Regions from separate parts of the Saccharopolyspora sp. NPDC047091 genome, predicted to be linked through region 2. Evidence: riboswitches for the same ligand, from Rfam matches in the RefSeq annotation. Region 2 holds a riboswitch; each other region holds the start of a gene.
The links. A riboswitch is a leader RNA that binds a small molecule or an ion and turns the genes downstream of it on or off. The one in region 2 is predicted to bind S-adenosylmethionine.

Region 1: linked by a shared signal. The riboswitch ahead of ABZ805_RS07940 (aminotransferase class V-fold PLP-dependent enzyme) and the one ahead of ABZ805_RS17170 (methionine ABC transporter ATP-binding protein) in region 2 are both predicted to bind S-adenosylmethionine.
Region 3: linked by a shared signal. The riboswitch ahead of thrC (threonine synthase) and the one ahead of ABZ805_RS17170 (methionine ABC transporter ATP-binding protein) in region 2 are both predicted to bind S-adenosylmethionine.

What each region holds. Positions count from the first base shown of each region.
Region 1 is NZ_JBEYUS010000011.1:57,541-67,013, reverse strand. Features, by position in the region: gene ABZ805_RS07965 (cytochrome P450) at 1-472, opposite strand, end outside; gene ABZ805_RS07960 (AsnC family protein) at 1,095-2,183, shown strand; gene ABZ805_RS07955 (hypothetical protein) at 2,421-2,792, opposite strand; gene ABZ805_RS07950 (RluA family pseudouridine synthase) at 2,890-3,822, opposite strand; gene lspA (signal peptidase II) at 3,819-4,532, opposite strand; gene ABZ805_RS07940 (aminotransferase class V-fold PLP-dependent enzyme) at 4,567-5,895, opposite strand; SAM riboswitch class IV at 5,967-6,081, opposite strand; gene ileS (isoleucine--tRNA ligase) at 6,207-9,395, opposite strand.
Region 2 is NZ_JBEYUS010000036.1:28,980-38,452, forward strand. Features, by position in the region: gene ABZ805_RS17145 (DUF4185 domain-containing protein) at 1-913, shown strand, start outside; gene ABZ805_RS17150 (TatD family hydrolase) at 1,014-1,826, shown strand; partial or broken gene ABZ805_RS17155 (transglycosylase family protein) at 2,141-2,386, shown strand; gene ABZ805_RS17160 (transglycosylase family protein) at 3,432-4,859, shown strand; gene rsmA (16S rRNA (adenine(1518)-N(6)/adenine(1519)-N(6))-dimethyltransferase RsmA) at 5,006-5,881, shown strand; SAM riboswitch class I at 6,083-6,172, shown strand; gene ABZ805_RS17170 (methionine ABC transporter ATP-binding protein) at 6,442-7,464, shown strand; gene ABZ805_RS17175 (ABC transporter permease subunit) at 7,461-8,144, shown strand; gene ABZ805_RS17180 (MetQ/NlpA family ABC transporter substrate-binding protein) at 8,244-9,056, shown strand; gene ABZ805_RS17185 (4-(cytidine 5'-diphospho)-2-C-methyl-D-erythritol kinase) at 9,256-9,473, shown strand, end outside.
Region 3 is NZ_JBEYUS010000006.1:40,301-49,773, forward strand. Features, by position in the region: gene lepA (translation elongation factor 4) at 1-1,040, opposite strand, end outside; gene ABZ805_RS04880 (VOC family protein) at 1,140-1,520, opposite strand; gene ABZ805_RS04885 (cold-shock protein) at 1,613-1,816, opposite strand; gene ABZ805_RS04890 (TSUP family transporter) at 2,073-2,879, opposite strand; gene rpsT (30S ribosomal protein S20) at 3,108-3,368, shown strand; gene holA (DNA polymerase III subunit delta) at 3,633-4,616, opposite strand; SAM riboswitch class I at 4,723-4,850, shown strand; gene thrC (threonine synthase) at 4,863-6,131, shown strand; gene ABZ805_RS04910 (ComEC/Rec2 family competence protein) at 6,188-8,557, opposite strand; gene ABZ805_RS04915 (ComEA family DNA-binding protein) at 8,554-9,468, opposite strand.

The DNA.
Region 1 (9,473 bases), on a different contig from region 2:
TCACGATGATGGGCAGCGGGAACGCGAACTCGTGCAGCAGGTCGATCTCGCCGCGGCCGGCGATCTCGTCGAGCAGTTCGCCGGTGAGCAGCTCCACGCGGGGCCGCAGGTCCTCGACGCGGCGCGGGGTGAAGCCCTTGAGCACGAGCTTGCGCAGCCGGGAGTGGTCCGGCGGGTCCGTGTTGAGCAGGTGCGCGTTGAGGTCGTCGATGAACTCGGCGCGGTGCGCGCCCTCCCCCAGCTGGTTGTCGATGGCCTTCTTGGTGCCTTCGACGTTCTTCTGCAGCCTCGGATCGGAGAGCGCCTGGCGCGCTTCCGCGTAGCGGGTCACGACCCACACCGGGATGCCTGCCCGGCTGATCACCTTCTGCGCGGGAGCGTCGGCGCGCAGCCGCGCGTAGCGCACGTAGGGGTCCTGCATGAACGCGTCGTCGAGGACGATCGACTCGGCGTTCTCCGTGGTGGCGGACATCGCGTCCTCTCGGGTGGGAGGCTGTCGCGGGACAGTCAACTCGCCGCGATCTGAGAGGATTCTCAGCTTCCGCGGCGGTGCGCGAGCCACCATCCGAGGCGTTCCGCGGGTACCGCCGCGGACGCGGGAGGGACCGTCCGAACAGCCCCTGCCCGCTCACCCGATCAGCAGGATTCGACGCGCCCGGCGCCGAACAGGCCCGTCAGCTCCCCCCTGCGACCCGTCCTCGGTGGACAGCTGGACAGCGCCGAGCACCGAGCACCAGGCGCGCACCTGGCGGTGGCCCCGGCACGGTGTGCTCCTCCGGCGCGATCGGCTCGGGACGGGCGCGGACCGTCCGGCGGCCTCCCCCATCGCCGCGAACGGCGGCGGACCGGCCGGGAAGCGCACCGGCCGCGGGGCGCGACACCGACCCGATCGGCGGTGCCGACGAGCGAAGGGGTGGTCACGGCGGCGCCGGACCGCGACCATCTCCGGGCGCGATCCGCGACCCTGCCGGGCGTGCCGCGGATCGGTCCCCAGCCGGATCGATCCCGAGCTCGACGAGCTCGGCGGACCGGGTTCCCGCGAACATCCCGCCCTTGCGGACGGTGATCGTTCCTAGGGGGTAGCGTGGCCTGACGTGACCGCTCCTGATCCCGTGGACGTACGTCTGCTCACCGCCGTCGCCGAATCCGGGCGCGCCGCGGTGCACGAGATCGCGTCGCGGCTCGGGATGGACGTCCGCGACGTGGCCGCCCGGCTCGCCGTGCTCTCCACCACCGGTCTCCCCATGGTCGTCGGCGTCGAGTGCGACCCGGTCGGCATCCGCAACGCGGTCGCCGCCGCCAACGCCTGGACCCAGGCCAGCGGCGGATACCAGGTGCCCAATCCGCCCAGCGGTGGGTACCAGGTGCCGAACCCGCCGAGCGGCGGCCACCAGGTGCACGGCGGCCCCAGCGGGGCGCACAGCGGCGGACACCCCGGCCAGAACCAGACCGGCGGCGCGCAACCGTTCACCCCCGCCGGACCGCCCGCCTCCCTCGGCCAGCCGCAGCAGGCCAGGCCCGCACCGGCGCCCGGACCGCAGCAGGCACCTCAGAACACCTGGGGCCCGCCCGGCTCCGCCGCTTGGGCGCGCGGCGACCAGCAGCAGCGGCCCCCGCAACCCGGCCAGCCCGCGGCCGGACCGCAATCAGGACCGCATTCCGGGCCGCAACCGGCCCAGGCCGCCCCGCAGAACCAGCAGACCCAGCAGGTCGCGAACCCGCACGCACCCACCGCCAAGACCGCGGTGCCCGCCGCGGCCCGCACCGGCAAGGTCGGCACCAAGCTCGACGTGGACGGCCCCGAAGGCGAGCGGATCACCATCCAGCTCGTCGAAGTCGTCGACCCCGCCGACTTCCTGTACACCGCCGCCGGCTACCAGCTGCAAGAAGGCGAACGCTCCGTCGTCGTGCACACCGAGCTCACCAACCGCAGCCCCATGCCGTTCACCTCGCTGCCCGACCTCTACCTGGTGCTGGTCGCCGAAGACGGCTCCACCGTGGGCAAAGCACCGGTCGCGCTGTCCTCCCGGCCGCCGCACCGCATCGGCGTCCCGCCCGGCGAAACCGCGGGCGGGCACACCGTCTACGTGCTGCCGGAGGACACCGAGCTGTCCACGGTGCGGTGGACCATGAGACCAGGAGACGAACACCGAACCCTGCACTGGGACATCACTGATCTCTGATCCGGCTCGTTCTGCTCGGTGGGGGCGGGTGGCGGAACCTCAGCGGGCCCCTCGCTGCGGGATCGATTTCACCGGTGGCTCCGCCACAGGAGAAATCGCTGTCCTCGCGAGGAACCCGCTGAGAACCCGCTGCGGTGCCGGTTGCTCGGGTGGTCTCCGCTCAGCGGCTTCGCCGCTGACAGGCGAAAAAGACCTGGCCCAGCGCAGAGTCGCGGCGGTTCGATCCAATGTGGACTGTCAGGTGGTGCGGCGGCGGACCCAGTCGAGGGGGCCGGGGCGAGGGCGCTCGGGACGGCGTTCGCGGCGCTGGAGGGTGGGCCAGTCCCCTGCGTCCGCCGATGAATCCGCGACGGGGTCCGCGCCCAGCACCGCCGGGCCCGCGCGGCCGACGTCCTCGGCCGCGAGCAGCTCCGCGAGCCCCAGCTGGCCCGGATCGGTCCGCTCCGCATCGGTGGTGGGCCAGTCCTCGGCCTCCGCGCGCCCGTCCCGCCGCGCGGGTCCAGGCGGCGGCGAACCGCCCAACGACAGGCCCGTCGGCGGCGTCGGCGTGTCGTCGGTGAACTCCTCGCGACGCCCGTCGAACGCCCCGCCCGCTCCGGCCTGGGTCATCGGCCCCTCCCCACCGCTCCTGGATCAGTACGACCACGCTACGCGATCGTCCGACCGCGCCTGGACGAAGATCATCACAAGGCGCGGCGAGAGCGGCTCAGGAGTCCTGTTCGCGCAGGACGTCGAGGGCGTGCTGCAGATCGTCCGGGTAGTCGCTGGTGAACGTCACCCACTGCCCGTCGGCGGGGTGCTCGAAGCCCAGCATCCGGGCGTGCAGCCACTGCCTGCCCAGCTGCAGCCGCCGCGCCAGCACCGGGTCCGCCCCGTAGGTGAGATCGCCCGCGCACGGATGCCGGACCGCGGAGAAGTGCACCCGGATCTGGTGCGTGCGCCCGGTCTCCAGCTTCACGTCCACCAAGGACGCGGCGCGGAACGCCTCCACCGTCTCGTAGTGGGTGATGCTCGGCTTGCCACCGCTGACCACGGCGAACTTGTAGTCGTGCTTGGGGTGCCGGTCGATCGGCGCGTCGATGGTGCCGCTGCTCGGATCGGGGTGGCCCTGCACCAGCGCGTGGTAGCGCTTCTCCACGGTGCGTTCCTTGAAGGCCCGCTTCAGCGCGGTGTAGGCGTGCTCGCTCTTCGCCGCGACCATGACGCCGGTGGTGCCCGCGTCGAGCCGGTGCACCACGCCCTGGCGCTCCGCGGCGCCCGAGGTCGCGATCTGCACGCCCGCCGCGGCGAGCCCGCCGATCACGGTGGGTCCCTCCCAGCCGGGGCTGGGGTGCACGGCGACGCCGATGGGCTTGTCCACCACGACGATGTCGTCGTCCTGGTGCAGGATCCGCAGGCCTTCCACCGGGACCGCGACCACTTCCGGTTCCGGCCGGGCCGCGGGCAGCGTCACCTCCACCAGTCCGCCCGCGATGAGCCGGTCCGACTTGCCGACGGGGGCGCCGTCCAGCAGCACCTCACCGGATTCGGCGAGCCCCGCCACCGTGCTCCGGGACAGCCCGAGCAGCTTCGCCAGACCCGCATCGACCCGCATGCCTTCGAGGCCGTCCGGGACCGGGAGCATCCGCAGATCGCTCATGCCCGGTCCTCGCGCTTCTTGCGGGTGTGCACGGAGCCGTCGTAATCCCGGCCGAACAGCGACAGGAGCACCACGAGGATTCCGCCGCACACGATGGACGAGTCGGCGACGTTGAACACCGGCCACACGCTGCCGTCCGGCGCGAACAGCGACACGAAGTCCACCACGTGCCCGCGCAGCGGCCCCGGTTCCCGGAACAGCCGGTCGACCAGGTTCCCGCAGGCCCCGCCCAGCACCAGGCCGAGCCCCACGGCCCAGCCGGTGGAGCGCAGCTTCGGCGCCAGCCACACGATGACGCCGACGACGGCGATCGCCAGCAGCGCCAGCAGCCAGGTCATGCCGGTGGCCAGCGAGAACGCGGCCCCCGGGTTGCGCACCAGCACCAGGTACACGGCACCGCCGAACAGCTCCAGCGGTGGCCGCCCGTCGAGCCGGGCGACGGCGGCGATCTTGGTCAGCACGTCCGCGGCCAGCAGCAGCGCCGCCACCCCGAACAGCAGGACCAGCAGCTTCCGCGGCGCGCGGCCACCGGCGGGTTCGACCGCGGTCGCCCCGGCGACGTCCGAACCCGAGTCCGGCTCGCCTGCGGCGGTACCGCCGTCCCCGCCCGCGGCGGGTCGCGCTTCCGGTTCTGAGGTCGAGCCCGCGCCGTCGGCGGGGTTCGATCCGGGCTGCTCGGAGTCGGACTGCTCGGTGTTCACCCGGCCCATTCTCCCCGACCGCCGATCGGTCGTTCGCAGCGGCTCACGCCAACGCGGCGGGGAACTCGCGCGGATCGTCGGCGGGCACCCAGCGGCCGCCGTCCAGTTCGTAGCTCCACTGCGGCCCGTGGGCGACCAGCTCGCGCAGCGCGGTGACGATCCGGTCCACGTGCTCGACGGTGGTGCCGAGGCCGAGGCTGATCCGGACCGCGCGCTGCGCGTCGGTGCCTGCCAGCAGGTGCCGCACGGCGCGGTGCGCGCAGAACAGCCCGTCCCGCACGCCGATGCCGTGCTCCGCGGACAGCGCCGCGGCCAGCAGGCCCGGGTCCTGGCCGTCCACGGTGAAGCCGACCACGCCGACCCGGTCGTGCTCGGGCCCGAACAGGCTCAGCTCGCGCAGCCCGGGCACGGTGGCGAGCCCGGCGCGGAGCCTGCGCAGCAGCAGGTCCTCGTGCCCCTCGATCGCCTCGGCGTGCTCGGCGATCACCTCGCAGGCCTTGGCGAGCGCGTGCACGCCGACCGTGTTCGGCGACCCGGCCTCGTGCCGTTCGGGACCGGTGTTCCAGTCGATCTCGCCCTCGTCGGGGACCGAGCGGGTGGCGCCGCCCCCGGCCAGGTACGGCTCGGCCCGGTCCAGCCAGTCGTCGCGGCCGATGAGCGCGCCCGCGCCGAACGGGGCGTAGAGCTTGTGGCCGGACAGCACCGCGTGGTCCACGCCGAGGTCGGCGATGCGGATCGGGCGGTGCGGGGCGAGCTGGGCGGCGTCGAGCACGGTGCGGGCGCCGTGCGCACGCGCGACGCGGGCGAGTTCGGCGATCGGCCACAGCTCGCCGGTCACGTTGGAGGCGCCGGTCAGCACCGCGAGCTTCGGCCCGTCGGCGCACTCGGCGAGCGCGGCGTCGAGCAGCCGCACCGCGTCCTGCGGGCTCTCCGGGATGTCGAGGCGGTGCAGCCGCTCCCCCGCCCACGGCAGCAGCGCCGCGTGGTGCTCGGTGTCGAACACGACCACCGAGGTGTCCGCGGGCAGCGCACCGGCCAGCAGGTTCAGCGCGTCCGTGGTGTTCCGGGTGAAGATCACCGAGTCGGTGCGGCGGGCGCCGACGAACCGGCGCAGCACGTCCCGAGCGCCCTCGTAGACCCGGGTGCACACCTGGGAGGCGAACCCGGCGCCGCGGTGCACGCTGGCGTACCAGGGCAGCAGCTCGTTCACGGCGTCGCGCACCGCGTTCAGGCAGGGCGCGCTGGCCCCGTGGTCCAGGTTGGCGTACTCGGCGGAACCGCCGGTGACCAGCGGGACCTGGAGCTGCGCGCCGACGACCGCGGGCACCACGGGAACGGAGTCCACGACGGACCAGATCGGGGTTTCGGCGATCTCACCGGCGGCGGAGCGAACGGCTGACGACACGATGCCTCCTGGGGCCTCACCGGGCCCGGAGCATTCGGGGCCCGCGCTTGCCGACCGCCCTGCGCGATCGGCCAGGTCCTCACCCGGGGCACCCCACCGCGGTAGGAGGGTTGCCGACCAGCAAACCGGGGTTTCCCGCTGGCACTCATGACCTTCGACGACGAACCTTAAGGACCACCCCCCGCCGCGCGCAACCGTCCGGTGCGAAGTGGGAGGTGTGCCACGCCCGTCCGGGCGGGTCCGCGAAGGATCTCGCGGACCCGCCCGGGGGCGGCCGATCAGACGCGTTCGACGGCGACCGAGACGTCCACGCCGTCCCCGACGCTGCCCGCGGAACCACCCGCGGCCGCGCCCTCGGACACGACATCGGCGAGGGTTTCGGCGGCGATGAACTCGCGGTGCGCGTCCACCGCGGCCAGCACCTCCGCGGGCGCGGAGACCTCGACGCGGATGCGGTCGGAGATCTCGAACCCGGCGTCCCGGCGCGCCTGCTGCACGACGCGCACCAGGTCGCGGGCCACGCCTTCGGCGGCCAGCTCCGAGGTGACGTCGCAGTCCAGCACCACCAGCCCGGCCCCGCCCGGCAGCGCGGCCGCGGCACCGGAGTCGGTGGACACCAGCCGCTCGGTGAACTCGCCCTCCTGGAGTTCGGTGCCGTCCGCGACGACGGCACCCGCCGCGTTCCGGGTCCAGTCGCCGGACTTCACGGCCTTGATCACCCGCTGCACGTCCTTGCCGAGCCGGGGTCCTGCGGCGCGGGCGTTCACGGCGATCTCGAACCGGCCGTGCGCGGCGACGTCGGTGGTCAGCTCGACCTCCTTGACGTTCACCTCGTCCCGGATCAGGTCCACGAACGGCTCCAGCGAGCCGGCTTCCGGCATGGCCACGACCAGCTTCGCCAGCGGCAGCCGGACGCGCCGCGAGTTCGACTTCCGCAGGGCCAGCACCGAGGAGCACACCTGCCGCACCCGGTCCATCGCCGAGACCAGCGCCGCGTCCGCGGGCAGCTCGTCGACCAGCGGCCAGTCGGCCAGGTGCACCGAACGGCCACCGGTGAGCCCGCGCCACACCGCCTCCGCGGTCAGCGGCAGCAGCGGCGCCACCACCCGGGAGGTCACCTCCAGCACGGTGTGCAGCGTGTCGATGGCATCGGCGTCCCCGGCCCAGAACCGGTCCCGGGAGCGGCGCACGTACCAGTTCGTCAGGACCTCCAGGAAGTCCCGGACGCTGGCGCACGCCCCCGCCGGGTCGAACACGTCCATCGCGGCCTGCACGTCGCCGACGAGCTCGTGGGTCTTGGCGAGCACGTAGCGGTCCAGCACGTGCTCGCTGTCCACCCGGAACCGGCCCTCGACGCCTTCGGCGTTGGCGTACAGCGCCAGGAAGTACCAGGAGTTCCACAGCGGCAGCACGGCCTGGCGCACCGCATCCCGGATGCCGCGCTCGGTGACCACGAGGTCGCCGCCGCGCAGGATCGGGCTGGCCATCAGGAACCAGCGCATCGCGTCCGAACCGTCGCGGTCGAAGACCTCGTTGACGTCCGGGTAGTTGTTCTTCGACTTCGACATCTTCATGCCGTCGTCGCCGAGCACGATGCCGTGCGCGACCACGTTGGAGAACGCGGGCCGGTCGAACAGCGCGGTCGCCAGCACGTGCAGCAGGTAGAACCAGCCGCGGGACTGGCCGTTGTACTCGACGATGAAGTCGCCCGGGTAGTGGTGCTCGAACCAGTCGGCGTTCTCGAACGGGTAGTGGACCTGCGCGAACGGCATCGCCCCGGACTCGAACCAGCAGTCCAGCACCTCCGGCACCCGCCGCATGGTGGACTTGCCGGTCGGGTCGTCCGGGTTCGGCCGGGTCAGCTCGTCGATGTTCGGCCGGTGCAGGTCGGCGGGCCGCACCCCGAAGTCGCGCTCCAGCTCGTCGAGCGAGCCGTACACGTCGGTGCGCGGGTGCGCCGGGTCGTCCGAGGTCCACACCGGGATCGGCGAACCCCAGAACCGGTTCCGCGAGATGTTCCAGTCGCGGGCGTTGGACAGCCACTTGCCGAACTGGCCGTCCCGGATGTGCCCCGGCACCCAGTTGATCTGCTGGTTGAGCTCGACCATGCGGTCCCGGAACTGGGTGACGGCCACGAACCAGGACGACAGGGCGCGCTGGATCAGCGCGTTGTCGCAGCGCCAGCAGTGCGGGTACGGGTGGTCGTAGGTCTCGTGCCGCAGCAGCAGCCCGGCTTCCTTGAGGTCCCGGATGATCTGCTTGTTCGCCTCGAAGACCTGCTGGCCCTCGTACGGCGGGACCTCGGCGGTGAACCGGCCGCGCGCGTCGACCGGCACGACCGGTTCGATGTCGTGCGCGTCGGTGACGGCCTTGTCCTCCTCACCGAAGGCGGGCGCGATGTGCACGACGCCGGTGCCGTCCTCAGTGGTCACGTAGTCGGCGGGCAGCACCCGGTGGGCGTTCTCCCGCCCGGCGAAGAAGTCGAACGGCGGCCGGTAGCTCGTGCCGACCAGCTCGGCGCCGGTGAACCGGGCGACGACGCGGTCGGCGACGTCCTCGCCGAGCTCCCGCGCGTACGCGCCCAGCCGCGCCTCGGCCAGCAGGTAGCGCTCGCCGCCCTGACCGGGCTCCACGAGCACGTAGTCCACCTCGGGGTGGACCGCGGCCGCGAGGTTCGACGGCAGCGTCCACGGCGTCGTCGTCCACACCAGCGCCAGCGCCCCGTCGAACGCCTTGCCCGGCGCGACGAGCCGCAGGCCCACGGTCACCGCCGGGTCCTGCCGCTGGCGGTAGGTGTCGTCCATCCGAGTCTCGGTGTTGGACAGCGGCGTCTCGCAGCGCCAGCAGTACCAGAGCACCCGGAAGCCCTCGTAGACCAAGCCCTTGTCCCACAAGGTCTTGAAGGCCCACATCACGCTCTCCATGTAGTCCATGTCGAGCGTCTTGTAGTCGTTCTCGAAGTCCACCCAGCGCGCCTGGCGGGTGACGTAGTCCTCCCACTCCCGCGTGTAGCGCAGCACCGAGGCGCGGCAGGCGTCGTTGAACTGGGCGACGCCCATCGACTCGATCTCGGACTTCGAGGTGATGCCGAGCTGCTTCTCCGCCTGCACCTCCGCGGGCAGCCCGTGGCAGTCCCAGCCGAAGCGCCGCTCCACCCGGTGGCCGCGCATCGTCTGGTAGCGCGGCACCGCGTCCTTGACGTACCCGGTGAGCAGGTGCCCGTAGTGCGGCAGGCCGTTCGCGAACGGCGGGCCGTCGTAGAACACGAACTCGTTCGACCCGTTGACGCCCGCGTCCCTGGCCTGCACGCTCTCCCGGAACGTCCCGTCCGCGGACCAGAAGTCGAGCACTTCCCGCTCGATCTGCGGGAAGGACGGTTGTGCGGCCACCCCGCGCTCCTGGGGGGCTGCTCGATCCGCGCCCTCCGGGGCGGGCGTTCCGCCGAATCGGACCTTCGGGTAAGCCATCGCGGGTGTTCTCCTCGCCGGTGTGTCGTCAGCAGCCGCACGGGCATCCGCACTCGATGCCCACACGGGGACGACACG
Region 2 (9,473 bases):
CGACGGGCGCGGCGGGGTGCTGGCCGCGTTCGGCGACACCTACGGCGAGCGCTGGGGCGGCAACGGCGCCGGGCCGAAGCACGCGGACTGGCGGTGCAACGTGCTCGCCCGCAGCACCGGCACCGACCTCGACGCGGGCCTCGACCTGGACTGGGTGGTGCGCCGGGACGACGGGTGCGCGGCCCAGTTCCTGCCCGGCGACCGCACCGGCGTCCGCGAGCACACCGTGATCCCGACCGCGGGCATCGCCGTCGGCGGGCGGAACCACCTGCACTACATGTCGGTGCGACGCTGGGGAGTCCCCGGTTCGTGGCACACGAACTACGGGGCGCTGGCCTACTCCGACGACGGCGGCCGCACGTGGACGAAGTCGGAGACGGCGGTGTGGCGCAACGACCGGCAGCCGTTCCTGCGCCGGTTCCGCCGCCGCGACCAGGGCGGGCATCCGTTCCAGCAGCTCGCGTTCGCGGGCGTCGTCGACGGCCGGGTGCACCTGCTCGGCACGCCGAGCGGGCGGTTCGGCGCCGGGCACCTCGCGCGGGTCGGCCCGGACGACCTGCTCGACCCGGCCGCTTACCGGTACTGGACCGCGCGCGGCTGGGCCGCGGACCCGCGGGAGGCGCTGCCGGTGCTCGCCGCCCCCGTCGCCGAGCTGTCCGTGCAGTTCAACACGCACTTCGGCCAGTGGTTCGCGGTGCACCTCGACGAGCGGCGGGCCGCGATCGTGCTGCGCACCGCCGACCGGCTCACCGGACCGTGGTCGCCGGGACGGGTGCTGGCCGCGGGCTCCCGGTTCCCGGCGCTCTACGGCGGGTTCCAGCACCCGTGGGCCGCGGACCGGCCCGCGGTGTACTTCACGATGACGCAGTGGCGGCCGTACAACGTGTCCTTCCTGCGCGCCGACCTGGAATGACCCCGTCCGGTCGGGCCCCGCGCGAACCGTAGGCTCGCCGTGGCACGACCGACCGAGGGGTATGACGGTGAGCAAGAAGGACAAGAAGGAACGGCCGCCGATGCCGGAGGCGCTGCCCGCGCCCGCGGTGGACGCGCACACCCACCTCGACGCGTGCGGCGCGAAGACCGCCGAGGACGTGCGCGTCCTGGTCGACCGCGCCGAAGCCGCCGGGATCACCCGGGTGATCACCGTCGCCGACGACATCGAGGCCGCGCGCTGGGCCGCCGAGGCCGCGACCTGGGACGAGCGGGTGTTCGCCGCGGTCGCGCTGCACCCCACGCGGGCCAAGGACCTCACCGACGACGCCAGGGACGTGCTGGCGGAACTGGCGGAACGGCCGCGGGTCGTGGCGATCGGCGAGACCGGGCTCGACTACTACTGGGACTTCTCCCCGCCGGAAGCGCAGCACGAGGCGTTCCGCTGGCACATCGACCTGGCCAAGCGCACCGGCAAGCCGCTGATGATCCACGACCGGGACGCGCACGAGGACATCCTGCGCATCCTGACCGAGGAGGGCTCGCCGGAGGCGGTGGTCTTCCACTGCTTCTCCGGGGACGCCGAATTCGCCCGCGCCTGCGTGGACCGCGGCTACGTGCTCTCGTTCGCGGGCACCGCGACCTTCCGGAACGCCAACGCCGCCGGTCTGCGCGAAGCGGCCCGGCTGGTGCCGGTGGAGCAGATGCTGGTGGAGACGGACGCGCCGTTCCTCACCCCGCACCCGTTCCGCGGGCGGCCGAACGAGTCCTACTGCGCCAATTACACCCTTCGGGAGCTCGCCGAGCTGCGCGGAGCCGATCTGGCGGAACTCGCAGTGGCGACGACCGCCACTGCCGAGCGGATCTTCCGCCTCGATCAGGTTGAACGCGGCTGACCTGCGCTGACTGAGCGTGTCCCGCCGCCGAGCGGGGCGCCCGCACGGAGTTGCGACCGCGATCCGGCGACCTAGCGTCCACTGCGGAAGCCGGGGGCGGCCCCGCTCGGCGATCGGCCACAGTGGACTCGACAGGTCTGCGGCCTGCGCCGGGGCCGCTGCCCGGAGGTACGGCAGTCAGGACCTGTATGCGCATCCGTGGCATCACCAGGATCGGAATCGCCGCCGCGATCACGCTGTGCGGCGCGCCGCTCGCGACCGCGGCTCCCGCCCCCGAGCGGAGCGACGACGCCGGAGAAGCCCGCACCGGGCCGGTGTGGGACCGGCTGGCGCAGTGCGAATCCGGTGGCAACTGGGCCACCAACAGCGGGAACGGCTACTACGGCGGGCTCCAGTTCGACCGCAGCACCTGGGCGGCCTACGGCGGCGGCGACTACGCCCGCTACCCGCACCGCGCCTCGCGCGAGCAGCAGATCGCGGTGGCGAGCGCGCTGCGCGACGACCGGGGTGGATACGGAGCCTGGCCCTCCTGCGCCGGCAAGCTCGGCCTGCCGCGTTGACGTCTCGGCTCGTCGGCGAGGGGGAACCTCGGTGAACCCCTCGCCGCGGGGTCGCTGTCGCAGGCTGCCGCCGCCGTCCTCGCGGGGGAACCGCTGAGACCCCGCGGCGGTGCCGGTGGCTCGGGCGGTTCTCAGTTCATCGGCACCGCCGACCGCGGGAGGACGGACGAGATCCGCCGTGCGACTCCGGCGACCGGCGGTGCGTGGTACTGCTCTGAACGGTGCTGGGAACTGCGGCTGAACGGGGAGGTCCGCGGAGATCGCCCGAGAGTGTGAGGAAGTGGGGTTCCTCATCACCCAGCGCGTCCGACGGTCCGCCGTCGGCCTCGGCGCGGGCGGCGGGAGATGATCGCGCTCTCCCGTCGCCCGACCCCCACCCGCCGGTGCGGCGGGTGAACCGGAACCGCTGCTCCGCGGTTCGGTGATCCGCTCACCAGCGGCGATCACACCGTCCACAAGGGACATCCTGATCGATTTCGTCGAACGCCGGAGAAACCGCGGCGCGGCTGGAAAAATGAGGACCGGATCGCAGTGGATCGCCCGATCCGATCACGGACGGTGCGCGGTTGCGCGGCAAACCGGCGTAACCCAGCTCACACCGCCGGGTGGCCCCTTGGCGCGCCCGCTGGATCACGCTAGAGTCTCGGCCTCGTAACCGATGACAACGAAGTCACGGAAACGCCCGCTAGTCGCCGCCGGGTACGTCGGGGAAGTCGGTGCCACCGATCGAGCTGGGAACGAGACCGGTTCGCATCAGGTATCGGCTGAATGGCGCTTGGCTACGGGAGTCGGATACGGAAACGAAGCACGAAGTCGCGCAGCGGCAGGTGAAGGAGTTCGAACCGGACATGCTCGGCGAACTCCCCATGGTCACCGGCGCGCGGACGGCTTCTCGCTTTCGAGAGGTAGCGACCCTGTGAACGGACGCGGCATCCCCGGTGCCCACGCCAGCTCCACCCGCAGCGATGAGCAGCTGGGTGGCGCAGGCCGAGACCACGGCTATTGGGCCGATTCCTTCGAGCCCTCCACGGACTGGTTCAGCCCCGTGAGCCCGCAGCAGCAGACCGCGGTCGGTCTGCTCGATCGCGAGAGCGACGCGGAGATCACGGCGGAGCAGTCCTTCGCCCCCATCAGCGGCCGGTACCCGGCCCAGGACCACCCGAGCTTCCCGCCCGGCGCGTTGGAGATCACGCCGGACGACGTGCTCGAGGCGCTCGGCCCGCAGGCCGACGAGATGCTCGCGACGGCCGACATCGACGTCGACGAGCTCATCCGCCTCATCAACGCAGAGACCGTGGTCATGCCGCCGCTGGTCCTGCCCGAGGAGCTCGGCGAACCGCAGGCGCAGCCCTCCGCGGAGGTCGTCGAGGCGATCACCTCGTGGAAGCAGCGCTTCCTCAAGGGCGCGGTCGCCGCGGTCATCCTCACCCTGACCGGCACCGGCGGCGCCGCCGCCGCGATGGACAAGTCCGTCACCGTCGAGATCGACGGCAAGGAACGCCAGGTCAACACCTACGAGTCGACCGTCGGCGAGGTCCTCGAGGACGAGGGCATCAACATCGGCGAGCACGACGCGCTGAGCCCCTCCCCGCAGTCCAAGGTCGGGCACAACGACACGATCACCCTCGACCGCGGCCGGCTGCTGAAGATGACGGTCGACGGCGAGCAGCGCGAGGAATGGGTCCGGTCGGTGACCGTCGGCCAGGCGCTGCGCCAGCTCGGCGTCGTCGACGACGGCGCCTGGGTCTCCAGCGCGCGCAGCATGGCGGTGCCCGAGCAGGGCATGGACCTGGTGGTCAAGACCGCCAAGGACATCACGATCACCGACGGCGCGGGCGAGCCCCGGCAGCTGACGACGACCGCGGTGACCGTCGACGAGCTGGTCAAGGAGCAGAACCTCCAGCTCGGGCCGGAAGACCACATCACCCCCGGCGGCGACCAGAAGATCACCAGCGGTGCCACGGTGCAGATCGATCGCACCGGCAGCACCGTGGTCAACGTGACCGTGCCGATCGAGCCGCCGGTCAAGGAGATCGAAGACGACTCCATGCTCAAGGGCGAGGAGAAGGTCGAGAACCCGGGCACGCCCGGCGAGAAGATCGTCTTCACCCGGGTGAGCACTCGCAACGGCGAGGAGACCGGTCGCGAAGCGGTCGGCGAGAAGATCACCAAGGAGCCGACCGAGAAGGTCGTCCGCGTCGGCACCAAGCAGCCGCCGAACAGCGCCGTCTGGGACAAGTTGGTGCAGTGCGAGGCCGGCGGCAACTGGTCGATCAACAGCGGCAACGGCTACTACGGCGGCCTCCAGTTCGACAAGAGCACCTGGGACGCCTACGGCGGCGACCAGTACGCGGCCTACCCGCACCAGGCGAGCCGGGAGCAGCAGATCTCGGTGGCCACCAAGGTGCGCGACGCCCGCGGCGGCAGCTACGGCGCCTGGCCGGGTTGCTCCTCGAAGCTCGGCCTCGGCTGAGCGGCGACCTCCGCGTTCCCCGACCGGTCATCGGCCTCGTGCCGGTGACCGGTCGTTCGCGTTCGCGGCCCTGATCGGCGCGGCCCTGATCAGCGCGGGGGAGGGCGGGCGCGGTGCGGGAAGCGGGCGCGGGTAGCTTTGACCTCGTGGAACAGCACGCGAACCAGGCGCGGTTGCTCGGGCCGGCCGATGTTCGCCGGCTGGCGGGGGAACTCGGGATCCGGCCGACGAAACGGCTCGGCCAGAACTTCGTGCACGACTCGAACACGGTGCGCCGCATCGTCGGGGCGGCCGGTCTCACCGCGGAGGACGTGGTGCTGGAGGTCGGTCCCGGGCTGGGCTCGCTGACCTTGGCGCTGCTGCCGGAGTCCGCCGGAGTGGTGGCGGTGGAGATCGACCCGGTGCTCGCCGAGCGGTTGCCGCGCACCGCCGCCGAATTCGCCCCCGAACTGCGGGACCGGTTGCGGGTGCTGCCCGCCGACGCGCTGCGGGTGCGGGCCGCCGACTTCGCCGAGCCGCAGCCGACCGCGCTGGTCGCGAACCTGCCGTACAACGTGGCGGTGCCGGTGGTGCTGCACCTGCTGGCGGAGCTGCCGTCGCTGCGCACCGGTCTGGTGATGGTGCAGTCCGAGGTCGCCGACCGGCTGGCCGCGAAGCCGGGCGGCCGCACCTACGGGGTGCCGAGCGTGAAGGCCGCGTGGTTCGCCGACGTCCGGCGCGCGGGTCCGGTGCCGCGCAACGTGTTCTGGCCGGTGCCGAACGTGGATTCCGGGCTGGTGTCCTTCTCCCGGGTGGACCCGCCGTCGGCGGCGCCCCGGGCGCAGGTGTTCGCGGCGGTGGACGCGGCGTTCGCGCAGCGGCGCAAGACCTTGCGGGCGGCGCTGTCCGGCTGGGCCGGTTCGGCGGCGCGCGCCGAGGAGGTGCTGCGGGCGGCCGGGGTGGACCCGTCGGCGCGCGGCGAGCAGCTCACGGTGGCCGATTTCGCCCGGGTGGCCGAGGCGGGCGCGGGATCGGCGCGCTGACGTTCCGCTGCGTCGCACCCTCGGGGGTCGCGTTGCTCCGTCCAGGCGGAAAACCGTAGCGCTGCTCACATAAGGTCACTGGAATATTCACGACCAGACATGTCTCCTGCTCAGTAGGGGGATGTGATTTGTCAAACGATTCCACATAGTGACGGCTTTTGGCTTGCGCCTCCCGACGCCGCTGCGTTCTACTATTCGGGAAATCCATCCCGAGCGGCTGAGAGACCTGGCTCCACGACGCCGCAGCAACCACTCCACCGGAGCAGGTGCTAACGCCAGGGTCGATGGAGTTGTGGTGTCTGAAACTCTGCTCGCAGGTGAACGTGCGCCCCGGTCCAGCCGCAGGCGGGCCCGCGGTGGTCGCGCTCGCGTCGGCTCCGGTCCGCACGGGCTCGCGTTGACCCAGCGCCGGGTTATCGATCACGGACGCCGCACCACGACGGCCTGTCGCCTCGCCGGCTGACGGCCCCAGTCGTCACCGCCCCACCAGGCCCTTCTGTTCCTCCCCGCCCGGCCGCGGCATGTCCGCAGGTCGGCGTGAGCTGATGCGGAGCGCGATCGTGATCACAGTCGAGAACCTCACCAAGTCCTTCCGGCCCGACCAGTCCGACCGGTCCGACGTCGTCGCCCTCGACGACGTGTCGCTGGAGGTCCCGGCGGGCGCCGTGCTCGGCGTCGTCGGACCCAGCGGCGCGGGCAAGTCCACCCTCGCCCGGTGCATCGCCCTGCTGGAGAAGCCGGACCGCGGCGCCATCCGCGTCGACGGCACCGACCTCGTCTCCCTCGAAGGCGCCGCGCTGCGCGCCGCCCGCCGCCACATCGGCGTCGTTCCCCAGGGCGACTCGCTGCTGCGGCAGCGCACCGCCGCGGGCAACGTGGCGCTCCCGCTGGAAGCCGCCGGGATGCCCGCGCCGCAGCGCCGCAGCCGCGTCGCCGAACTGCTCGACCTGGTGGGGCTCACCGAGAAGGCGCCGATCTACCCGGACCGGCTCTCCGGCGGGCAGCGGCAGCGCATCGCGGTCGCCCGCGCGCTGGCCGCCAAGCCCTCGGTGCTGCTGGCCGACGAGCCGACCTCGGCGCTGGACCCGGGCACCACCGACTCGGTGCTCACCGTGCTGGACCGGGCCCGCTCCGAACTGGGCGTCACCGTTCTGGTGGTCACCCACGACATGGGCGTGGTGCGGCGCATCGCCGACGACGTGGCGGTGCTCGAAGGCGGCAAGCTCGTCGAGCACGGCAAGGTGCTCGACCTCGTCGCCGAACCCGGCAGCCGGGTCAGCACCAGCCTGCTGCCCGAGACCGACCAGGCACCGGTCGTGCCCGGGGTGCGCCACGACGTGGTCGCCGAAGTGGTCCTCGTCGGCTTCGCCGCCGTCGGCGCGCTGCTGCCCGAGGCCGCGAGCCGGTTCGGGGTGGAGCTGTCCATCCTCGGCGGCGGGCTCACCCGGCTCGGCGACACCCCGGTGGCGAAGTTCCGCATCGGACTCGCCGGTGAGCGGTCCGAGTCGGCCCTGAAGTGGATGGTCGACCGGGACGCGCACGTGCGGCGCACCCCGGTCAGTGTTGATGGAGTCGCGGCGTGAGTGATCCGACCCCTTGGGCGGAAGTAGCGGAGCTGCTCGGCGGTGCCACCGCCGAAACGCTCTACATGGTGCTGGTCTCGACGCTGCTGGCGGTCCTCGGTGGACTGCCGCTGGGCGTGTTCCTGCACCTGAGTTCTCCGGTCGGGCTCAGCCCGCGTCCGACGCTGCACCGGATCCTCGGTGTGGTCGTCGACGTGGTGCGGTCCGTGCCGTTCGTGGTGCTGCTGGTGGTGCTGGCCTCCTTCACCAGGTTGTTGGTGGGCACGTCCATCGGCAGCACCGCGGTGATCGTCCCGCTGGTCGTCGGCGCCGTGCCGTTCTTCGCGCGGTTGACGCAGAACGCGTTGCGGGAAGTGAGCTTCACCGTCGTCGAAGCCGCGATCACCACCGGTTCGAGCCGGTGGCGGATCGTGTGGACCGTGCTGCTCGGCGAGGCCCGCGCCGCGCTGGTCGGGGCCGTCGGCGTCACCGCCGTCGCGCTCATCGGCTACGCGGCGATGGCCGGCGCCATCGGCGGTGGCGGGCTGGGGACCACCGCCATCCAGGACGGCTACCAGGCGTACGACGAGCGCGTGCTGTACGGCTCGGTGGTGGTGCTGGCCGTGCTGGCCTTCGCCATGCAGCTGCTCACCGACATCACCGCCAAAGCAGTGGACCGCCGCCGCAGCGCGACCGGCTAGGCCCGCAGCTCACCAGGAACACTCCGACGGCGGGGACGTGCGATCCCCGCCGGCCGCCGGTGCACGTCACCGGTCGGCCCTCCAGAAAGGACGCGATCGATGCGTTTTCGCTCCCTGGCCGTGGTGCTCACCGCTGCGACGCTGGCACTGGCCGGTTGCGGCGCCTCCGGCACGCCCGCCGCGCAGGACCCCGAGGCCCCGCTGACCATCGGCGTCAGCCCGCAGCCGCACGGCGAGATCCTCCAGTTCGTCAAGGACCACCTCGCCGAGCAGGCCGGCATCGAGATCGAGATCGAGAAGTTCGACGACTACAACCGGCCCAACGAGGCCGTCGCCAACGGCGAGCTGGACGCGAACTACTACCAGCACAAGCCGTACCTGGCGGAGTACCAGGCGCAGCGCGGCGGTGAGTTCGAATGGGTGCAGACGGTGCACCTCGAACCGCTGTCGGTCTACTCCAAGAAGGTGAAGTCCCTCCAGGAGCTGCCGAACGGGGCGCGGATCGCGCTGCCCAACGACCCGTCGAACCAGACCCGCAGCCTGGAACTGCTGCAGAACAACGGAGTCATCAAGCTGAAGCCGGGCGCAGAGCAGGGCGCCGGGGTGCGCGACGTGGCGGAGAACCCGAAGAACATCCGGTTCCAGGAGCTCTCCAGCGACCAGCTGCCCCGCTCGGTCGACGACGTCGACGCGGCGATCGTGAACGGCAACTATGCGCTCAAGGCCGGGCTGAAGGACCCGATCGCGGTGGAGAGCGCGGAGAACAACCCGTACGCCAACGGCCTCGTCGCCTCGCCCGCGATGGCGAAGGACCCGCGGGTGCAGAAGCTGGCGGAGCTGCTGCGCTCCCCGGAGGTCAAGGACTTCATCACCAAGACCTACGGCGGCATCTCGGTGATCCCCGCTTCCTGATCGATCCCGGATCGGCGGCCCCCGCGCGGACGTGCGGGGGCCGCGGTGCGTCCGGGCCGGGGCAGATGAAGATCCACCTGGTGGCGGGGGCGTCGCCCGGCCGGGAGTTCCGGCCGGGTGCGCGGAGGTTCCGCTGTGAAGTCGGGTGCTGGGGCGGCACCGGGCTCGCGCGGACACGTACGCTCTAGGGGTGCTCTCCGTGGTACCCACCCCCATCACCGTGCGTGTCCCGGCCAAGGTGAACCTGCACCTGTCGGTCGGCGATACCCGCCCGGACGGCTACCACGAGCTGGTCACCGTCTTCCAAGCGCTCTCGCTCACCGACGAGGTGACGGTCCGCACCGCCGACGAACCCGGCATCGAGGTGCACGGCGAAGGCGCCGACTCGGTCCCGACCGGGCCGAGCAACCTCGCGTG
Region 3 (9,473 bases), on a different contig from region 2:
CCGAAGCCGAGCGCACCCGAGGTCTCCGGCTCGTAGGTCAGCGCGGCATCGTTGAGCTGCAGCTTGTCGAGCGCTTCGCGCAGGATCGGGTAGTCCGAACCGTCCACCGGGTACAGCCCGGAGTAGACCATCGGCTTCGGTTCGCGGTAGCCGCCGAGCGCCTCGGTCGCGCCCTTGCGCTCCGCGGTCACCGTGTCGCCCACCTTGGACTGGCGGACGTCCTTCACACCGGTGATCAGGTAGCCGACCTCGCCGACGCCGAGCCCGGCGGAGGGCTTCGGGTCCGGCGAGATGATGCCGACCTCGAGCAGTTCGTGCGTGGCATTGGTCGACATCATCCGGATCCGCTGCCGCGGGGTGATCTTGCCGTCGACGACGCGGATGTAGGTCACCACGCCGCGGTAGGTGTCGTACACCGAGTCGAAGATCATCGCGCGGGGCGGCGAGTCGTGCACGCCCTGCGGGGCGGGGATCTGGCGGACGACCTCGTCGAGGACCTCGCCCACGCCCTCACCGGTCTTCGCCGACACCCGCAGCACATCGGTGGGCTCGCAGCCGATGATGTGCGCGAGCTCCGCCGCGTACTTGTCCGGCTCCGCCGCGGGCAGGTCGATCTTGTTGAGCACCGGGATGATCTGGAGGTCGTGCTCCATCGCCAGGTACAGGTTCGCCAAGGTCTGCGCCTCGATGCCCTGCGCCGCGTCGACCAGCAGGATCGCACCCTCGCAGGCGGCCAGCGACCGGCTCACCTCGTAGGTGAAGTCGACGTGCCCCGGGGTGTCGATCATGTGCAGCACGTGGTCGACGCCGCCCGCGGTCCACGGCAGCCGCACGTTCTGCGCCTTGATCGTGATGCCGCGTTCCCGCTCGATGTCCATCCGGTCGAGGTACTGCGCCCGGTACGCCCGCTCGCCCAACACCCCGGTGAGCTGCAACATCCGGTCGGCCAGCGTCGACTTGCCGTGGTCGATGTGCGCGATGATGCAGAAGTTCCGGATGCGCTCCGGGTCCGTGAAGGTCGTATCGGCGAAGCTGCTCACTCGGTGTTCCTTGGGATCTCGGGGTCCTCGCGGGGCGCGCGTGCAACCCACATCGTCCCACGCGGCGACCTGCCACCGGAGCCCAACTCCGGGGCCGGCTCAGCGCGGTCGCTGGTCGGTGCGGATCGGATGATCCGCGGGAACCTCCACGAGCACGATCCGCGTGCCGTCCGGGTCGGCGATCCACGCCTCGTCCAAGCCCCACGGCTGCCGGACCGGCGCGGCCTCCACGGCGACTCCGAGCTCGGCGAGCCGGTCGAACTCGGCGTGCAGGTCGCGGACCTGGATCCACAGCACCTGGTCCGGGCTGGGGCCGTGCTCGCCGCGACCGGAGATCTCCAGGAAGCCCTGCCCGAGGAAGAACACCGTGCCGCCCGGGAACTCGCGGGAGATCGCGAGACCGAGCACGTCCCGGTAGAAGCGCAGCGAGCGCTCCGGGTCGCGCGGGCGGAGGATCGTGCGGCTGTTGACGACGTCCATGCGTCCCGTTGTACCGCGACACCGGCCCGGGCGAAAAAGACGGCGGGCCCCCCACCGCGAAGGTGGAGGGCCCGCCGAGCGGATCACCGCACTCAGACCGCGCGAACGCCGCTGGCCTGCGGGCCCTTCTGGCCCTGGGTGATCTCGAAGGTCACGGTCTGGTTCTCTTCCAGGGTGCGGAAGCCGTTGCCGTCGATGGCCGAGTAGTGGACGAACACGTCCGGGCCGCCACCGTCGGGGGAGATGAAGCCGAAGCCCTTCTCGGAGTTGAACCACTTCACAGTGCCCTGTGCCATCTCTGTCTCCTCACAGCTGATGAGTAACCGGTGCCCGCACCGCGCGAACACCGGGGCCTAGTCCAGACGGCGAACTCTCCAGCTTGCGCTCAGGACAGAGTCGCGCCCGCAACTTTCGCGAGCGTGTCGAACACGAACACAAAAATCGGCCGACTCATACAACCACACCCCGGGGCAGATCATTCCCGCGACCCGCCGGTGTTCTCGATCTCACATCACGCCTGACGTGGCCTCTTGACTGATCGCCCGGAAGGGTTCAGAGACCGGCGGCGAGCTTCCAGCCGAGGCTGGCCACCAGCGCCACCACCACGGTGAGGAACACCTTGCGCACCCAGGCCGATCCGCGGCTGGACGCCAGCGCAGCGCCCAGCACGCTGCCGCTCGCGTTGCTCACCGCCATCACCAGGGCCAACCCCCACAAGATCTTGCCCGCGGAGATGAAGAACAGCAGCGCCCCCAGATTGGTGGCCACGTTGACGACCTTCGCGGTCGCCGACGCCCCCACGAACGCGAAACCGACCAGGCCGACGAGCAGGAACACCAGGAACGAGCCGGTGCCGGGGCCCGCGATGCCGTCGTAGAAGCCGATCGCCAGGCCGCCCGCCACCATCACCCAGACCTGCTGGACGGGCCCGAAGCGCGGCGCCGCGACCGACCCCAGATCGGGTTTGCGCCACGTGTAGATGCCGACCGCGATCAACGCCACCAGCACCACCACGGTGAGCACGAGCTGCGGCAGCGAGGCGGCGAACACGGCACCGCCCAGCGCGCCCAGGAATGCGACGGCCGCCATCGGCAGCGCACTGCGCCACGGCACCGGGGTCCGCTTCGCGTAGGTCCACGCGGCGGCGGTGGTGCCCGCGACAGCGGCGAGCTTGTTCGTCCCGAGCGAGTAGATGATGTTCCCGCCGGGCACCAGCAGCAGCATCGCGGGCAGCTGGATCAGGCCGCCGCCCCCGACGATCGCGTCCACCGCTCCGGCGAGGAACGCCGCGCAGCACAGGAAGACGAGCCCGGCCAAGGAGAGATCGGCGAAGCCGGGCCAATCCAATGGGGTGAACACGGGGCGCGAGCCTATGCCGCCGACCACCGATCGAGTCCTGTCGTGTGAGCGTCCTCGCACCCGATGCCGACGCGGGCCGGCACGAGCACCGTTGCTAGGATCGTCGACCGTGCCGTGCGGCGTTCCGCCAGGGAGGAAAGCTGCGCACACCGCGGGCCGTCGAGCTCCGGTGCGGCAGCGCCGATTCAGCGCGGCACGACGAATCCGATCGAGGAAAGAGGCGCCCCAGTGGCCAACATCAAGTCTCAGATGAAGCGGATCAAGACCAACGAGCGCAACCGCCTGCGCAACAAGTCGGTGAAGTCGTCGGTCAAGACCGCCATCCGCAAGTTCCGCGAGGCCGTTGCCGCCGGTGACAAGGACAAGGCCCTGGAGCTGCAGCGCGCCGCCTCGCGCACCCTGGACAAGGCCGCCGGCAAGGGCGTCATCCACGCCAACCAGGCCGCGAACAAGAAGTCGGCGCTGGCGCAGGCCGTCAACAAGCTCTGAGCCCGAGCGCGGCCGGGCCCTCCGTCCGGCACGCGCACCGGCCCGAAGCGGGGTCCGTCCTTCCGGGGACGGGCCCCGTTTCGCGTTCTGGGGGGCAGGTCGCGGGCTCAGTGGTTTTCGCGCGCGGGGTTGAGGGCTCGCGTGCCGTTCGTGCGGCACCGCGCACCGCGCACCGCGCACCGCGCACCGCGCACCGCGCACCGCGCACCGGCGATGATCGTCGCCGGACGGTGCGGGCAGGGCTCGCCGGGTGACGACCGCGGGTCAGTTCCGGGAGGAGTGCAGTTCGACCAGCCGCAGCACGGCGCGCTCCAGCGCGTGGTCCGCGTCGGCGGCCATGCCCTTGACGTCCGCGTTCAGCACGGCGACCGCGCGCAACGCCTCAGCGACGGTGGCGCTGCTCCAGCCCCTGGCCTGCGCCTGCGCCTTCTTCACCTTCCACGCGGGCATGCCGAGGTCTCCGGCGAGCCGGAACGGGTCGCCTCGGCCGTAGGCGGCGACGCGGCCGATGGTGCGCACCGAATCGGCCAGGGCGTCCGCGATCAGCACGTGCGCGACGCCCAGCTGGAGCGCCCAGCGCAGCGCTTCCAGCGCTCCGGCCAGGTCACCGGTGACGGCTTTCTCGGCCACCGCGAAGCCGGTCACCTCGGCGCGGCCGCGGTGGTAGCGGCGCACCTCCGACTCGTCGATCTTCCCGCCGGTGTCGGCGACCAGCTGGGAGGCCGCCGAGGACAGCTCGCGCAGGTCGAAGCCGACCGTCTCGATCAGCGCGCCGACTCCGGCGGCATCGATGCGGCCACCCGCGCGACGCACCTCGTCCTTGACGAACGCCTCTCGCTGCGGCCCCTTCGTGATCTTGTTGCACTCGGTGACGCGGGCGTTGAGCTTGCGCAACGCGCTCGGCAACTCCTTGGCGTTCTTCCCACGGCCGCCTCCGCTGTGCACGATCACCAGCACCACGCCGTCCGCGGGCTGCCGCGCGTGCGACAGGATCGCCTCGGCGATCTCCTTGCCCGCGTCCTGAGCGGCTTCCAGCGCCACCACGCGGCCTTCGGCGAACAACGAGGGGCTCAGCAGTTCGTCCAGCTCCGGCGGGGTGAGTTCACTCACCTTGATCCTGCGCAGCTCGGTTTCCGGATCGGCCGCGCGGGCCGCTCCGACCGCCTCCCACAGCGCGCGCTCCACCAGCAGTTCCTCGTCCCCGAGGATCAGGTGCAGCGGATCGCAGACCACCGACGGCGAACTCATAGGGGCATCGTCGCACGACCCTGCGACACCACCGCCGGTCCGTGCGCCGGTACCCGTGCTGGCCAGGACGCGGCGGCCTCCCGTAACGTTGCAGCCACAACCGAATAGCTCATCCAGAGGGGCAGAGGGAACGGCCCGATGAAGCCCCGGCAACCATCTCGACCTTTCGCGGCATTCGCGAGGTAGTCGAAGAAATTGGTGCCAACTCCGACCCGCCCGCGGGACAGATGAGGAAAGGACCTCGCGATGACCGCTGCCGCCCATGCCCCGAACTCCACCGGCAAGACCTACGACCTCGGTCCGGCCGTCGAGCTGGTGTCGAAGGAAGAGGGGCACCGCCAGCCGCTGGCGCCCGAGTTCGTGTCCCTGGAGGACTTCTCGCCGCTGGAGGTCGCCTACGACTTCGGGCGCATCCGCCGCGAGGACATCGAGGCAGGCCCCCGCTCCATCTGGCGCTACAAGAAGCTGCTGCCGGTGCCGACGAACGTCGAGGAGCACCCGAACACCGAGCCCGGCTGTACCCGGCTGGTGCGCGCGGACAACCTCGCGAAGGCGCTCGGCGTCAAGCGGATCTGGATCAAGGACGACACCGGCAACCCGACGCACTCCTTCAAGGACCGCGTGGTCGCGGTCGCGCTGGCCGCCGCCCGCGAGTTCGGGTTCAAGGTGCTGGCCTGCCCGTCCACCGGCAACCTCGCCAACGCCGTCGCCGCCGCCGCGGCCCGCGCCGGCTGGGACTCGGTGGTCCTCGTCCCGTCCAACCTGGAGCGGGCGAAGATCCTGATGAGCGCGGTCTACGACGGCTCGCTGCTCGCGGTGGACGGCAACTACGACGATGTGAACCGGCTGGCGACCGAGCTCGCCGCCGAGCACGAGGACTGGGCGTTCGTCAACGTCAACGTGCGGCCGTACTACTCGGAGGGCTCCAAGACCCTCGGGTTCGAGGTCGCTGAGCAGCTCGGCTGGCGGCTGCCGGAGCAGATCGTGGTGCCCATCGCCTCCGGTTCGCAGCTGACCAAGGTGGACAAGGGCTTCCGCGAGCTCGGCCAGACCGGTCTGGTCGAGCAGAGCCCGTACCGGATCTTCGGCGCGCAGGCCAACGGTTGCTCGCCGGTGGCCAGCGCGTTCAAGCAGAACCACGACGTGGTGCAGCCGGTCCGCCCGGACACCATCGCGCGTTCGCTGGCGATCGGTGCTCCCGCCGACGGCCCGTACGTGCTGGACGTGGTCCGGCGCACCGGCGGGGCCATCGAGGACGTCACCGACGAGGAGGTCGTCGCCGGTATCCGGCTGCTGGCCCGCACCGAGGGGATCTTCGCCGAGACCGCCGGTGGCGTCACCGTCGCGACCGCGAAGAAGCTCATCGAGGCCGGTCAGATCGACCCGGACCAGGAGACGGTGCTGCTCATCACCGGCGACGGCCTCAAGACGCTGGACGCCGTGCAGGACCAGGTCGGTCCGAAGGCGACCGTCGCCCCGAACACCGATGCCGTGAACGAGGCCCTCGGCCTGTGATCGGTGGCCGTGGGCCGCGGAGCACCGCGGCCCACGGTCCCGGACCGGTGCGCCGGTCACTTCTCGTCCGGCCGCAGCGGATCGCCCCGCTCCACCGCGGTGCTCCCGCCACGGCCCGGGACGATCGCGATGTCCCCGGACCGGTCCGTGCGGTGGATCCGCGCACCCAGCCGCTGCAGCTCGCCCAGGATGAGCGGGCTCGGGTGGCCGTAGTCGTTCCCGGCGCCGACGCTGATCACCGCCAGCCGCGGGCGCACCTGTGCGAGCAGCCGCGGCGTCGTGAACCGGGACCCGTGGTGCGGCACCTTGAGCACCTCCGCCCGCAGGTCCGCACCTGACGTGAGCAGCGCGGCCTGCCCGGGCAGCGCGATGTCCCCGGTCAGCAGCACCCGTCCCGCCCGGGTGGTCGCCTTGACCACCAGCGACGCGTCGTTGGCGTCCTCCGCGGACGTGCTGCGGGCGAGCGCTCCCCGCGGCCCGAGCACGTCGAGCACCAGTTCCGGCCACTGCAACCGCTGTCCCGCGCGCAGCGGGATGACGGGTGCCCGGTGCGTGCGGGCGGCCGCCCGCACTTCCCGGGCCGCCCAGGCCGGTTCGTCCAACGGCCCGACCGCGACCGCACCGACCTGCCGCCCGGACAGCACCGCCGAGATGCCGCCGACGTGGTCGGCGTGCAGGTGGGTCAGCACCACCAGCGGGACGCTGCGGATCCGCAAGCGGCGCAGGCACTCCGCCATCAGCGCCGGGTCCGGTCCGGTGTCGACCACGACCGCTTCCCGGTCCCGCCCGGTGGCCAGCACCAGCCCGTCGCCCTGCCCCACGTCGCAGGCGACCATCGACCACCCCGGCGCCGGCCAGGGGAACACCTGCTGGCGGACCGGGATCACCACCACCACGACGACCAGCACCGCGCTGATCAGCACCAGCCGGGCGATGCGGCCGCGCAGCACGATCAGCAGCACCGCTGAGAGCACCGCCAGCGCGATCCCGCCCACCGCACCGGACGGCCAGTCGACGACCGCCCCCGGCACGGCCGCCGAGTGCCGGGCGACCGCGAGCACCCACTCCAGTTCGGGTCCTGCCAGCCACACCAGCGCCTTCGCCGGCAGTGCCCACCACGGGGCCACCACCGTCGCCGCGACCCCGAGCACCGTCGCGGGTGCCACGAGCGGCCCGGCCAGCAGGTTCGCCACCACCGCGACCAGGCTGACCTGTCCGGAGATCGCGGCCACCAGCGGCGCGGTGACCAGGTGCGCCGCCGCGGGCACCGCGAGAGCCTCGGCGAGCCCGACCGGCACTCCCCTGGCGTGCAGCGCCGCCGACCAGCCGGGTGCCAGCAGCACCAGTCCCGCCGTCGCCGCCACCGACAGCGCGAACCCCGCCGTGGTCGCCAGCCCGGGAGCGAGCAGCAGCAGGCCGATGACGCTGCCCGCCAAGGTCGGCAGTGCCGAGCGCTCGCGGCCCAGTGCCAGCGCGAACAGCGTGATCGCGCCCATCACGGCGGCCCGCAGCACGCTCGGTTCGGGTCCCGCGAGCACCACGAACCCGGCCATCGCCACCCCGGCACCGACCGCGCACGGCACCGGTCCCGCACCGATCAGGCGCAGTGCCAGCAGCACCGCCCCGCACACGATGGCCAGGTTCGCCCCGGACACCGCCATCAGGTGCGTCAGCCCGGCGGTCTCGAACTGCTCCACCACTTCCGGTGGCAGCAGCCCGGTGTCGCCGACGACCAGCCCCGGCAGCAGGCCCGCCGCTTCCGGACCCAGCACGGTCCGGGAGGTCGAGCGCAGGCCGTCCCGCAGGCCCTCCGCGACCCGCTGCCAGCCCGGTGCCGGGCGCACCTGCTCCGGTCCCTGGCCGACTTGGATCGCGGCGGTCAGCAGTTCCCCGCCGCGCGGCGGCGCGGCTCGCCCGGTGGCGGTCACCTGCTGGCCCGCGATCAGCGAGCGCCACGGTTCCGTCGGCACCAGGAGCAGCGCCCGGCCGCCGGCCGCGATCCGCCGGTCGCCGACGTCGACCGAGTGCAGCCGCACCGGCACCACCGAGCGGTCCTGGGCGCGCCGAGCGCCGTAGGACGCTCCCCGCAGCGGTTTCGGGCGTGCGGTGAGCGACGCCCGCACCACTACCCGTTCGCCCTGCTGCGCGGCGAGGTGCAGCGGGTGCACGGCGACCGAGTGGGTCCGGATGCCCACGCCGGTCGCGGTGATCCCGGTCAGGACCAGCACCACCAGCAACCCGTTGCGCCAGCGCCGGGCCCGCCTCGCCCGCACCAGCGGCAGCAGCACCACCGCAGAGATCGCCAGCGCGGCCGCCACGCCCCACCCGCCGAGCAGACCGGCCAGCGTCACCGACCAGGTCACCACGGCCGCGGGCACCAGTCGCAGGTCGAGCACGCCGGTCCGGGGGTAGGACGTGACCTTCACACCTGGACCAGGTCGCGGAGCTTGGCCAGCTTCGCCGCGCCGATACCGTCGACGTCCTGGAGTTCGTCCACGGAACCGAAGCGACCGTGCTCGGTGCGCCACTGCACGATCCGTTCCGCGGTGACCTCGCCGACTCCTGGTAGCGCATCGAGTTCCTCCTCCGTGGCGGTGTTCAGGTCGACCTTGGACGGTGTCGTCCCGGAACCGGGTGGGTTCGCGGCCTGCCCGGTGTCCGCGCCCGGCGGTACCGGGACGGCGACGTAGAGCTGCTCCCCGTCGGTGAGTCGGCGGGCGAGGTTGAGCACGGTGATGTCGATCTCCGGCCCGGTGGTGCCACCGGCGGCGCGGAGCGCGTCGGCGACCCTGGAGCCCGGTGGCACGGTGACCAGCCCGGGCCGGGTCACCTCTCCGACGACGCTGATCACCAGTTCCGGTGGCGGCGGCGGTGGCTCCGGTTCGGCGACCGCCACGGGCAGCGGGGCCGGCGGGGCAGGAGCGGGTTCGGCGACGGGACGGCCCAGCCAGGTGGTGACCGCGACGACGAGCAGTGCCAGCACGGCGGCGAGCAGCAGTCCGATCCGTCCCGCGCGGCCGGGATCGATCCTGGCGCGCAGCACGGATTCGGGCAGCCACCGCTGCAGGTGCCTGCGCATTCCGGCGAACTGCCCGCGGAACGGTTCGCGGGCGGAATGCCTACCGGCGGAATCGGGTCCGGCGCGCGATTCCGGTTCGCCCGGCACATCGGGTGGATCGGCGCTGTCGTCGTCGGACGTGCGGTACCGGAGCGTTCGTCCGGTGCCCGCGCCATCGCGCGCTGCCTGCTGCTTCAGCGCCAGCAGGCGGCTGCGCGGGGTGTCGTCGGGGGCGGCGGAATCCTCGAGGATGCCGCGGAAGAGAGTGGGGACGGCCATGGATT